DNA from 3 places in the Micromonospora sp. LOL_014 genome. Region 2 is predicted to be linked to each of the others. Evidence: predicted binding sites of a transcription regulator. Region 2 holds the regulator's gene; each other region holds the start of a gene.

Region 1 (4,119 bases), on a different contig from region 2:
CCGGCAACGGGGTCACGCGACCAGCAGCAAAGCCGTGCCGAGTTGCCGGCAGTAGGCGATGCCGTGGTCGAGCCCCTGCCGCCCGGGGTAGCGGGCCAGCGCGCCGATCACCCAGGTCTCCCCGATCGCGAGGCAGCTGATGTGCCAGAGCCCGTCCTCGTCGCGCAGCAGCCAGCCGTTCTTGATGGCGATGGTGGCCGCGTACTCGGCGGTGAGCGCGTCCCGTGGGCCGAAGTCGCCTGCGCCGCGGACGGCGCGCATCTCGGACAGCAGCCACGGCGTCCACTGCGGCCCGGCCGCCCGTCCGTCGGCGATGCAGCGCCCCAGCCTGGTGACATCGCGGGCGGAAACGACCGTGTTGCTCCACCGGTCGCGCTCCGGGGCCGAGTCGGTCAGCCCGCAGAGCCGTACCATCCGCTCGATGGACTCCCGGCCACCGACCCGGTCGTAGGTGGCGTCCGCGCCGGGATTGTCGCTGTCCCGGATGATCGACGACAGCTGGGCCAGCTGGGGTGTCCGGAGCATGTTGCCCTGCTCGTCGGCGCGGCGCAGGTCGTCGGCAGCCAGCCACACCTTGATCAACGACATGGTGTCGCTCTGCGCGGTGAAGTTCGGTGACCCGGTGATCAGCCCGGTACGCCGGTTCAGCGCCGCCCAGGAGAAGAATCCGTCGGTCGGTGTCGGCACCGGGCCGGCGCGCAGCAACACGCTGCGCTGCTGGTGGTCGTGGTCCTGGTCGGCGACGGTCCAGCCCGGCTCGCGCGGCGGTGGTTTGCCGGCGTCCCCGGGCAGGCCGCCGGTGAACGCCGACAGCACGATGAGTAGCCCGACGGCGGCGGCCGCCGGGTGGCGTTGGCGGACGCGGTCGCGTCGGGGCGCGGTGCGGTCCGACCGTCGGGCGGCCCGGCTGCCAGGCGCGCGATGCCGTCCGGGCTTCACGTTCTGCGGTGTACGGGACACACGTGGTCAACGAAATGTGGTGCCAGGGAGACTTGACTGGGGGTTGATGTCCCCTTTTGGGATAGTGCGGTGCCGTCAGACCTCGTGTAGCGTGCGATTCCGGCTGCTGTACTCGGGCAACCCGTACGAGAGTCCCGATCGGTGGCTCCGGCCGGCGAACACGCCGGTCAGAGGGCCGGCAGAGGCCCGGCACGACAGAAGTGAGGAAGTGCACCGTGGCACAGGGCACCGTGAAGTGGTTCAACAGCGAAAAGGGCTACGGTTTCATCGCGGTCGACGGGGGTCAGGACGTCTTCGTCCACTTCTCCGCCATCGAGATGGACGGTTACAAGGCGCTCGACGACGGGCAGCGCGTCGAGTTCGAGATCGCTCAGGGGCAGAAGGGTCCTCAGGCGGAGAGGGTCCGGGTCATCGCCTAGTCACCCTGCTGGCCGGCGCGGTCACCCTGCTGGCCAACTGCGCGTCCGGTGGCCGGTGCGGCCGCCCGACCGGACGGCGACGTAGCTGATAGCTCGACACAGGTCTGCGCACCCGCAAGGCGTCGGTTCTCCTCGTGGAGCCGGCGCCTTTCATCGTTTCGCCGCCCGGCGATCCTGCCCACCCGATCTTGACCGTGACCGCCGTCTGCGGCCGTGCGGCCCGAAGGGGTACGTCGGGCGGCAAGTTGCTGTTCGCTTGCACTCGACAGGGGAGAGTGCTAAACAAGGATTGGCACTCGCCAACCGGGAGTGCCAAAGGTCGGGGCGGTGGGGCCACCGCCGTCGTCCCGCTTCGCGGGGTGACGGAGATGGCCGGTCGTCGCGGGCTATCCGGCCCGGCCGGCGGACGTCACTGTCATTGGGTAGCGACGTCCGAAGGTGCGTAGAGCAGGCGGCATGGCGGAGCTGACCGGCTCCGGTGCTGCGAGCGTCCAGGAGGACAACGCCGTATGGCCAAGATGATCGCGTTCGACGAAGAGGCGCGCCGCGGTCTCGAGCGGGGCATGAACACCCTCGCCGACGCCGTCAAGGTGACGCTGGGCCCGAAGGGCCGCAACGTCGTGCTCGAAAAGAAGTGGGGCGCTCCCACCATCACCAACGATGGTGTGAGCATCGCCAAGGAGATCGAGCTCGAGGACCCGTACGAGAAGATCGGCGCCGAGCTGGTCAAGGAGGTCGCCAAGAAGACCGACGACGTGGCCGGTGACGGCACGACGACGGCGACCGTCCTGGCCCAGGCCCTGGTCCGCGAGGGCCTGCGCAACGTCGCGGCCGGCGCGAACCCGATGGCCCTGAAGCGGGGCATCGAGGCCGCCGTCGCCAACGTCGCGGAGGAGCTGAGCAAGCTCGCCAAGGACGTGGAGACCAAGGAGCAGATCGCGTCCACCGCGTCGATCTCCGCCGGAGACGCCAGCGTCGGCGAGATCATCGCCGAGGCGATGGACAAGGTCGGCAAGGAAGGCGTCATCACCGTCGAGGAGAGCAACACCTTCGGCCTGGAGCTGGAGCTCACCGAGGGTATGCGCTTCGACAAGGGCTACATCTCGCCTTACTTCTGGACCGACCCGGAGCGGATGGAGGCCGTCCTCGACGACCCCTACATCCTGATCGTCAACAGCAAGATCTCCTCGGTCAAGGACCTGCTCCCGATCCTGGAAAAGATCATGCAGTCGGGCAAGCCGCTGCTGATCATCGCCGAGGACGTCGAGGGCGAGGCGCTGGCCACCCTGATCGTCAACAAGGTGCGCGGCACCTTCAAGTCGGTTGCCGTCAAGGCTCCCGGCTTCGGTGACCGCCGCAAGGCGATGCTGACCGACATCTCGATCCTCACCGGCGGCCAGGTCGTCAGCGAGGAGCTCGGCCTGAAGCTCGACGCGGTGACCATCGACATGCTGGGCCGGGCCCGCAAGGTCCAGGTGACCAAGGACGAGACCACGGTCGTCGACGGTGCCGGCGACGCCGAGCAGATCCAGGGCCGGGTCAACCAGATCCGGGCCGAGATCGAGAAGAGCGACTCCGACTACGACCGCGAGAAGCTGCAGGAGCGGCTGGCCAAGCTGGCCGGCGGCGTCGCGGTGATCAAGGTCGGCGCGGCCACCGAGGTGGAGCTCAAGGAGCGCAAGCACCGCATCGAGGACGCGGTGCGCAACGCCAAGGCAGCCGTCGAGGAGGGCATCGTCCCCGGTGGTGGCGTCGCTCTGGTGCAGGCCGGCAAGACCGCCTTCGACAAGCTCGACCTGGTCGGCGACGAGGCGACCGGCGCGCAGATCGTGAAGATCGCGCTGGACGCCCCGCTGCGGCAGATTGCCGTCAACGCCGGCCTCGAAGGCGGCGTCGTGGTGGAGAAGGTCCGCAACCTGGAGGCCGGCCACGGCCTCAACGCCGCCAACGGCGACTACGTGGACCTGCTGCAGGCGGGCATCATCGACCCGGCCAAGGTGACCCGGTCGGCGCTGCAGAACGCCTCGTCGATCGCGGCGCTGTTCCTGACCACCGAAGCCGTGGTGGCGGACAAGCCGGAGAAGACCCCGGCCCCGGCGGGTGCGCCGGGCGGCGGCGAGATGGACTTCTGAGTCCAGCCACGCCGCAGTAGCGACAGAACCGCAGGGCGGTTACCGGGCAGCTTCCCGGTAACCGCCCTGCGGCGTCTCCGGCCCAGCGGCGATCAGCCGCCGGACCGGGCGGCCTGCACCGCCGCGTACGCGTCGACCAGACCGGCGCCGGTGAGGTTCGCCGGGTCACCGCAGGTGTCACCGCCGCCGAGGCCGGCCTCGGCGGCGGTCTGCCGCAGGATCCGCGCCGTGCCGTCCAGGTCACCAATCAGCTCCGGTCGCGCCGACCACAGCAGCGCCACCACCCCGGCCACCTGCGGGGTCGCCATCGACGTACCGTCCAGCGCCGCGTACCCGCCGCCGGGCATCGCCGACAGCACGTCGGCGCCCGGTGCCACCAGGTCCGGTTTGACGGTGCCGTCCGGCGCCGGGCCCCGGCTGGAGAAGTCGGTAACCTCCCGGTCGGCGTCTACCGCGCCGACGGTCAGCACATCGGTGTACGGGGCCGGCGGGTCATCGACCGAGCTGCAGAACGGGCCGGTGTTGCCGGCCGCGGCCACCATCATCAGCCCGGCGGCGGCCAGCGCCTCGGTGGCCGGCCGCAGCGAACTCAGGTCGCAGCCTTCCAG
Region 2 (4,119 bases):
ACGCGGTCGTGCGGGACCTGCTGCCGTGAAACCGCTGCTGGGCGACTCTCCGTGGGATGGCCCGTTGTCACCACCGTGACGCCCCCGGAGCCGGTTACGGATCCGGGGGCGAGCGGCGTCACTTGATGAAATTGGCGGACATCGGGTACTTGTACAGCGTCCCCTCGTTGGCCTTCACGCCCGCGATGATCCCGAAGATGATCTGGATCGCGAACACCACCAGGCTGGGGATGAACAGCAGGCACCAGCTGATGAAGAGCAGCACGAAGGCGATCGCCGACCAGAGGATCTGGAAGTTGAGCGCGGCCAGCGCGTGCGCCCGTACGGCCGGTGACTGCTGACCCTTGACCAGGTAGGCGATCAGCGGGCCGACGAAGCCGAGCGGCCCGAAGCTGATGAACGCGCCCAGGGCGCCACCGAAGTGGGCGATCAGCGCCCAGGTCTTGTCGTCGTTGGTGGCGTAACCGGACGGGGGTTGACCTCCGTACGCCGGACCGCCAGGCGGAAAACCGCCGGGCGGGGGGTATCCGCCGGGGGGCGGGCTCGCGCCGCCGGGCTGCGGGGGGTATCCGGGAGAGGAGGCCTCGCCCGGCATCGAGTAGGACGCTGGAGGTGGCGGCGGGGAGTTGGGGTCCTGCGGCATGCCGCCGGGACCGTTCTCCCCTGGTGGGCGAGGTGGTTCAGTCATGCCCGACACGGTAGGGGGAGGGATCAAGCCGCGCCAGTTAGCCCCGCCGACGATTTTCCCGTCCGGGCAGGCCGTCTCCGCTGGTCGGTCGGCTTGTGTGGGGCCCGCCGGCCGGCTTCTCTGGCCCGCCGGCCGGCTTGCGGAGCCCCGCCGGCCGACCGATCCGACCCGGGTGAGTGCGCTTGGTGACATATCGCCCGGTACGCCCCCGCCCGGCGAACTGATCATCGCCGGCCCGGCCCGATCGACGTATGCTGGCACTCACAGCCGGCGAGTGCCAGCAGGGGCGTCGTTGGTCCGGCCACCCACCGGCCGCCGCGACGGCCGGGACCGTAGCCTCGGACCGGTCCGACCGGTGACCGGTCCGACCGGTGCCGGCGAAGGAGGTGCAGATGGGTCTCGACGACCGCAAACTCGACGTGCTCCGGGCGATCGTCGAGGACTACGTCGCCACCCAGGAGCCGGTCGGCAGCAAGGCGCTGGTCGAGCGGCACCAGCTTGGAGTGTCACCGGCGACCGTCCGCAACGACATGGCGGTGCTGGAGGAGGAGGGCTACATTCGGCAGCCGCACACCAGCGCCGGGCGGGTCCCGACCGACCGTGGCTACCGGTTGTTCGTCGACCGGCTGTCCCGGGTGAAACCGCTCAGCCCGGCCGAGCGCAGGGCGATCGAACGCTTCCTCGTCGGCGCCGTCGACCTCGACGACGTCGTGCACCGCACCGTCCGGCTGCTCGCCCAGCTCACCCGCCAGGTCGCGGTGGTGCAGTACCCGAGCCTGTCCCGGTCGTCGGTCCGGCACCTGGAGCTGGTGCCGATCTCGACCACTCGGCTGATGCTGGTCCTGATCGTCGACACCGGCCGGGTCGAGCAGCGACTGGTGGAGCTGCCGGCCCCGATCAGTGCCGACGACGTGACCGACCTGCGTCGGCTGGCCAACGAGAAGCTCGACGGCTGTCGGCTCTCCGACACTCCGCCGTTGGTCCAGGCGTTGGTCGACGAGGTGCCAGCGGACCTGCGACCGGCGATGACCACGCTTTCGACGGTCCTGCTGGAGACGCTGGTCGAGCGGCACGAGGAACGCCTCGCCCTGGCCGGGACCGCTAACCTGGCCAGAGGGGGACTACTCGACTTCCAGGGCTCCCTGCGTCCGATACTGGAGGCACTGGAGGAGGAGGTCGTCCTGCTCAAGCTGATCGGCGAGGTGGAGCCGAGCACCCTGCGGGTCCGCATCGGCGACGAGAACGAGGTTGACAACCTGCGGGCCGCATCCGTGGTCAGCACCGGTTACGGTCCGGGCACCGTTATGGTCGGTGGCCTCGGCGTGCTGGGGCCCACCCGGATGGACTACCCCGGCACCATCGCCACGGTTCGCGCCGTGGCACGCTACGTCGGCGATCTGCTGGCGCAGAACTGACCGGCGGGCAGGATCAAAACGACCCGGCGAACTGCACATGCGAGACTGACACATGAGGACACCAGACGCAGTGGCCAAGGACTACTACGGGATTCTCGGCGTGAGCCGGGACGCCTCCGCTGACGACATCAAGCGGGCCTACCGCAAGTTGGCCCGGCAGTACCATCCGGACGTCAATCCGGATCCGGTGGCGGCTGACAAGTTCAAGGACATCAACGCCGCGTACGAGGTGCTCTCCGACGACCAGAAGCGGCAGATCGTCGATCTCGGTGGCGACCCGTTGGCACCCGGCGGCGCGCCCGGCGGCGGCCCCGGCGGGGCCGGGCCCTTCGTCGGCTTCCAGGACATCATGGACGCCTTCTTCGGGGCGGCGGCCGGCTCCCGTGGGCCGAGGTCGCGGACCCGCCCAGGCGCCGACGCGATCCTGCGCCTGGAGCTCGATCTGACCGACACCGCGTTCGGCGTGGAAGCGCCGATCACCGTCGACACGGCGGTGATCTGCACCACATGCTCCGGCGCGGGCACCGCAGCCGGCACCCACCTGGCGACCTGCGAGGCGTGCGGCGGGCGCGGCGAGGTCCAGTCCGTGCAACGGACCTTCCTCGGCCAGGTGGTCTCGTCCCGGCCCTGCGTCGCCTGCCAGGGCTACGGCACCGTCATCCCGCACCCCTGCACCACCTGTTCCGGCGACGGCCGGGTGCGGACCCGACGTTCGCTGACCGTCAAGATCCCCGCCGGGGTGGAGGACGGGATGCGGATCCGGCTGGCCCAGCAGGGCGAGGTCGGGCCGGGCGGGGGCACGGCCGGTGACCTGTACGTCGAGATCCACGAGCAGCCGCACGACGTCTACTCCCGCAAGGGCGACGACCTGCACTGCCGGGTCACCGTGCCGATGACCGCCGCGGCGCTCGGCACCCGGCTGACCATCCGGACCCTGGACAGCGACGAGCCGGTGGACGTCAAGCCGGGCACCCAGCCGGGTGCCACGCTGCGGCTGCGCGGGCGCGGCGTGCCGCATCTGCGCGGCACCGGCCGCGGTGACCTCTACGTGCACCTCGACGTGCGTACCCCGACCAAGCTCGACGCCGAGCAGGAGCGGACGCTGCGGGAGTTCGCCAAGGCCCGGGGCGAGGAGGTCGCCGAGCTGACCAAGCAGGGCGGATTCTTCTCCCGCATGCGCGACGCGTTCAACGGCCACGGCTGACCCGCCGTCCGGCCAGCGAGCAGCAGCGGAGGACCGATCCGACGTGAGCGCCCCACTGTTTCTCGTCGACCGCCTGCCGACCGGGCCGACCCACACCCTCGACGGGCCGGAGGGCCACCACGCCGCCACGGTGGTCCGCCTGCGTCTCGGCGAGCGGCTGCGGCTCGCCGACGGGCGCGGCGGCGTCGCCGACGCGGTGGTCGAGGCTGTCGGCCGGCACCAGCTCGACCTGCGGATCCTCGACACCGGGCAGGTCAGCGCCGCCGACCCCCGGCTGGTGGTGGCGCAGGGCATTGCCAAGGGCGACCGGGGTGAGCTGGCGGTGCAGGCGATGACCGAGGTCGGGGTCGACGAGATCGTCCCGTGGGCGGCCGCCCGATCGGTGACCCGCTGGCGCGACGACCGTGGTGCCCGCGCCCGGCGACGATGGGTCGACACCGCGCGGGAGGCCACCAAACAGGCCCGCCGGCCGTGGCTGCCGACGATCGGCGGCTCCGACCAGCAGCCGGCCGAGCCCACCGACGCGGTCGCCGCCCGGTGCGCGGCGTCCGCCGCCGGCTTCGTCCTGCACGAGTCGGCGCAGCAGCGGCTGGCCGTCGCCGACCTGCCGACCACCGGGTCGGTGCTGCTGGTGGTGGGGCCGGAAGGCGGGATCGACGACGCCGAGCTGGCCACCTTCGTCGACGCCGGGGCCCGGCCGGTGCGGCTCGGCCCGGCGGTGCTGCGGACGTCGACCGCCGGTGTCGCGGCACTCGCCCTGCTCTCCGGTCGGCTGGGGCGCTGGTAGCGCGGCGGTGGACCGGCCGGACCCG
Region 3 (4,119 bases), on a different contig from region 2:
GCGGTTCGGTCGGCGCAGCTGGCCCGGTCGGCTCCGGCCCTGTCGCGTCCGGCACCGTCGGCTCCGGCGTCATCACGTCCAACCCATCTGTCCGGCACCGTACGGGTCGACGGCGCATTGGTACCGCCGACGATACGCAGAATCCGCGTGATCAGAAACCTCGGGCGGAGTGCGCCCTCGGCCGTACTGATCACGCGGATCCAGGGTGGAGCAGGTAAAACTTCCGGTCAGAAACCGGGACCGTGCTGGTGGCCGTGCCCGTGGTCGTGGCCGCCGGCGGCCGGCTCGGCCTTCTCCGGCTTCTCCACCACGAGGCTCTCGGTGGTGAGCAGCAGCCCGGCGATCGACGCGGCGTTGCTGACCGCGTTGCGGGTCACCTTCACCGGATCGATGATGCCGGCCCCGGCCAGATCGACGTACTCACCGGTGGCGGCGTTGAGACCGTGGCCCCAGTCGCCTTCGAGTACCTTGCCGACCACGACGTACCCGTCGTAGCCGGCGTTCTGGGCGATCCACCGCAGCGGCTCGTGCAGCGCCTTGCGGACCACCGACACGCCGACCTTCTCGTCGCCGTCGAAGCCGAGGTCGTCGTCGAGCACGGCGGCGATCTGGCTCAGCGCCGCGCCGCCACCGGGGATGGTGCCCTCCTCGACCGCGGCCTTGGTCGCGGCGATGGCGTCCTCGATGCGGTGCTTGCGCTCCTTCATCTCCACCTCGGTGGCGGCCCCGGCCTTGATCACCGCGATGCCACCGGAGAGCTTGGCCAGCCGCTCGGCGAGCTTTTCCCGGTCCCAGTCCGAGTCGGACGCGTCGATCTCCTTGCGGATCTGAGTGACCCGGTCGGCGACCTCGGAGTCGTTGCCGGCACCGTCGACCACCGTGGTGGTGTCCTTGTCGACCACGATCCGCCGGGCCCGGCCCAGCGACTCCAGCCCGACCGCGTCGAGCTTGTAGCCCAGCTCAGGGGCGATCAGCTCGGCGCCGGTCAGGACCGCCATGTCCTGCAGCATCGCCTTGCGCCGGTCGCCGAAGCCGGGGGCCTTGACCGCGCAGATCTTCACGGTCTTGCGTACGGCGTTGACCACCAGGGTGGACAGCGCCTGCCCGTCGACATCCTCGGCGACGATCAGCAGCGGCTTGCCGTCCTGGGCAATCTTCTCCAGCAGCGGCAGCAGCTCCTCGATCGAGGAGATCTTCTGGGTGGTGATCAGGATGTACGCGTCCTCGAGCACCGCCTCCTGCGCTTCGGCGTCGGTGACGAAGTGCGGGGAGATGAAGCCCTTGTCGAACTGCAGGCCCTCGGTGACCTCCAGCTCGGTGGCCAGGGTGGAGCCTTCCTCGACGGTGATGACGCCGTCGCGGCCGACCCGCTCCATCGCCTCGGCGATCAGCTCGCCGATCGTGGCGTCCTGGGCCGAGATCGTCGCGACCTGCGCGGTCGAGCCCTTGTCGGCCACCTCTGCCGCCTTGGCCAGCAGAGAGTCGGAGACCTTCTGCGCGGCCGCGTCGATGCCGCGCTTGAGGCCGGCCGGGTTGGCCCCGGCGGCGACGTTGCGCAGACCTTCACGGACCATCGCCTGGGCGAGCACGGTGGCGGTGGTGGTCCCGTCGCCGGCGACGTCGTTGGTCTTCGTCGCCACCTCCTTGACCAGCTGCGCACCGAGGTTCTCGTACGGGTTGGTGAGCTCGATCTCCTTGGCGATGGTCACGCCATCGTTGGTGATCGTCGGAGCGCCGAACTTCTTGTCCAGCACGACGTTGCGCCCGCGCGGGCCGAGGGTGACCTTGACCGTGTCCGCGAGCGTGTTGACGCCGTGCTCCAAGAGGTGCCGGGCGTCGTCCGAGAAACTCAGGATCTTCGCCATGACATTCCCTTCACAGGCACTAGCCGTCGGCCGGCCGGCGGCTGCCGGGCACCGGCCAACGGGCGACGCCCCGAAGCCCCGGGCTGGGGCTTCGGGGCGTTCAGCACTGGCAGTAGGTCACTTCTCGATGACCGCGAGGACGTCGCGGGCGGAGAGCACCAGGTACTCCTCGCCGGCGTACTTGACCTCGGTGCCGCCGTACTTCGAGTAGATGACCGTGTCGCCGACGTTGACGTCAACCGGGATCCGGTTGCCCTTGTCGTCGACGCGGCCGGGGCCGACAGCGAGGACGGTGCCCTCCTGCGGCTTCTCCTTGGCGGTGTCGGGGATCACGATGCCCGACGCCGTGGTGGTCTCAGCCTCGTTCGCCTGGACCAGGATCCGGTCCTCGAGCGGCTTGATCGCAACCTTGGTCGCGGTAGTCACGGGCATACCCTCCTGGGGTATCTGGTTTTGGTGCCGGCCACGTGGGTAACCGGCGTCAATCTGCCTCATGTCCACCGGGCGGATCCGTCGTCGCGGGTGCCGGACCGCCTGGCGTTTCGCTCACCGGCGGGAGCCGGCGAGCTGGCACCCTCGACCCGAGAGTGCTAACCGCAGATTAGCAGTCGCCTGTGCGGAGTGCTAGCCCGATGGCCGAGCATGGACAATGTCGCGGTGCACCCGGACGAACTGGCCGCCCTGCGCGCCCCGGAAGGCGCGGCCGCGCTGGTTGCCGCGACCGAGGTGCTGGCCGCGCCGGGCGGGGCGGATCCGCTCGCGGCGGCGACCGCACTGCGTACCGCCGGGGTGCCGGCACCGCTGGCGACCGCCGCACTCACCCAGGCCGCGCTGCGCGCCCGCGCGGCCGGCAAGTTCGGCCCGGCCGCCGCCCGGATGTTCTTCACCCGCGCCGGCCTGGAGCAGGCCACCCGGTCGGTGGTCGCCGACCGGCGCGCCGCCCGGTTGCGCGCCGCCGGGGTGCGCCACCTCGCCGACCTGGGTTGCGGTCTCGGCGCGGACACCCTCGCCGCCGCCCGGGCCGGCATCCGGGTGTACGCGGTGGAGGCCGACCCGGCCACCGCCGCGATCGCCGCCGCCAACGTCGCGGCGACCGGGCTGGCCCACCTGGTCGACGTGGTCTGCGCCGACGCCACCGGAGTCGACGTCTCCGGCTACGACGCGGTCTTCTGCGACCCGGCCCGCCGGTCCGGCAGCGGTCGGCGCACCTTCGACCCGGACAGCTACTCCCCGCCGTGGGACTTCGTCCGGTCGTTGGTCGCCCGGGTGCCCTGCACCGTGCTCAAGGTGGCACCGGGCATCGACCACGCGCTGATCCCGCCGGGAGCCGAGGCCGAGTGGGTCAGCGTCGACCGGGAGGTGGTCGAGGCGGCGTTCTGGTGCGGCCCGCTGGCCGACACCCCGCGCCGGGCCACCCTGCTGCGTACCGGACAGCCGGCCACGGACCTGGTCGGCGACGGCGACGAGCCGGTCGACGTCGGCCCGGTCCGGCGCTTCCTGTACGACCCGGACGGGGCGGTGGTCCGCTCACACCTGGTCGCCGCGTTCGCCGCGACCGTCGACGGCACCCTCGCCGACGAGTCGATCGCCTACGTCTACGCCGACGCGCCGACCGACACGCCGTACGGCCGATGTCTGGAGGTCACCGACGTGCTGCCGTTCTCGCTGAAGCGGCTGCGGGCGCTGCTGCGCGAACGCGGCGTCACCCGGCTGGAGATCCTCAAACGCGGCTCCCCGCTCGACCCCGCCCAGTTGCGCCGCGATCTGCGGCTGCGTACCGCCTCCGGGGCCGGCGTGGCGGCGAGTCTGGTGCTGACCCGGGTGGCCGGCGCCCCGACGGCGCTGCTCGCCCACCCGGTGCCGGCACCCGGCCGGTGACCGCACGCGGCCGACGGCGGGCGCCCGGCCGGTAACGTCGCGCGGCATGGCAGGTACCGCGACCCCGGCGACGACGCTGCTGACCAAGCGGCGGATCACCTTCCAACTACACCCGTACCGGGTCTCGCCGGACACCCCGGACTACGGCGCGGCGGTCGCGGCCGCCCTCGGCGTCGCCGCCGAGCAGGTGTTCAAGACGCTGGTGGCGCAGGTCGACGGGGCACTCGCCGTCGGCGTCGTACCGGTCACCGGGGAGCTGGACCTGAAGGCTCTGACGGTGGCGCTCGGCGGCAGGCGCGCGGTGCTCGCCGACCGGGTGCTCGCCGAGCGGACCACCGGGTACGTCCGGGGCGGCATCAGCCCGATCGGGCAGCGT

Evidence for each region. The regulator HrcA, encoded in region 2, represses chaperone genes, less so after heat shock. The targets are predictions, from matches to a motif close to GGTTNGCACNCTCNNNNNGAGNGTGCNAACC.
Region 1: a site for HrcA is predicted at 1,667-1,697, ahead of groL (chaperonin GroEL). Genes of this name have one in related genera too.
Region 3: a site for HrcA is predicted at 2,431-2,461, ahead of groES (co-chaperone GroES). Genes of this name have one in related genera too.

Annotation. Positions count from the first base shown of each region.
Region 1 covers NZ_JBHMIP010000008.1:58,981-63,099, reverse strand. The annotation lists gene ACFHW1_RS09190 (serine hydrolase) at 13-939, opposite strand; gene ACFHW1_RS09185 (cold-shock protein) at 1,176-1,379, shown strand; gene groL (chaperonin GroEL) at 1,889-3,511, shown strand; gene ACFHW1_RS09175 (S8 family serine peptidase) at 3,604-4,119, opposite strand, start outside.
Region 2 covers NZ_JBHMIP010000006.1:45,130-49,248, forward strand. The annotation lists gene hemW (radical SAM family heme chaperone HemW) at 1-29, shown strand, start outside; gene ACFHW1_RS07210 (DUF4870 domain-containing protein) at 119-688, opposite strand; gene hrcA (heat-inducible transcriptional repressor HrcA) at 1,081-2,103, shown strand; gene dnaJ (molecular chaperone DnaJ) at 2,174-3,307, shown strand; gene ACFHW1_RS07225 (16S rRNA (uracil(1498)-N(3))-methyltransferase) at 3,351-4,094, shown strand.
Region 3 covers NZ_JBHMIP010000001.1:290,221-294,339, reverse strand. The annotation lists gene groL (chaperonin GroEL) at 228-1,865, opposite strand; gene groES (co-chaperone GroES) at 1,983-2,297, opposite strand; gene ACFHW1_RS01400 (THUMP-like domain-containing protein) at 2,508-3,743, shown strand; gene ybaK (Cys-tRNA(Pro) deacylase) at 3,790-4,119, shown strand, end outside.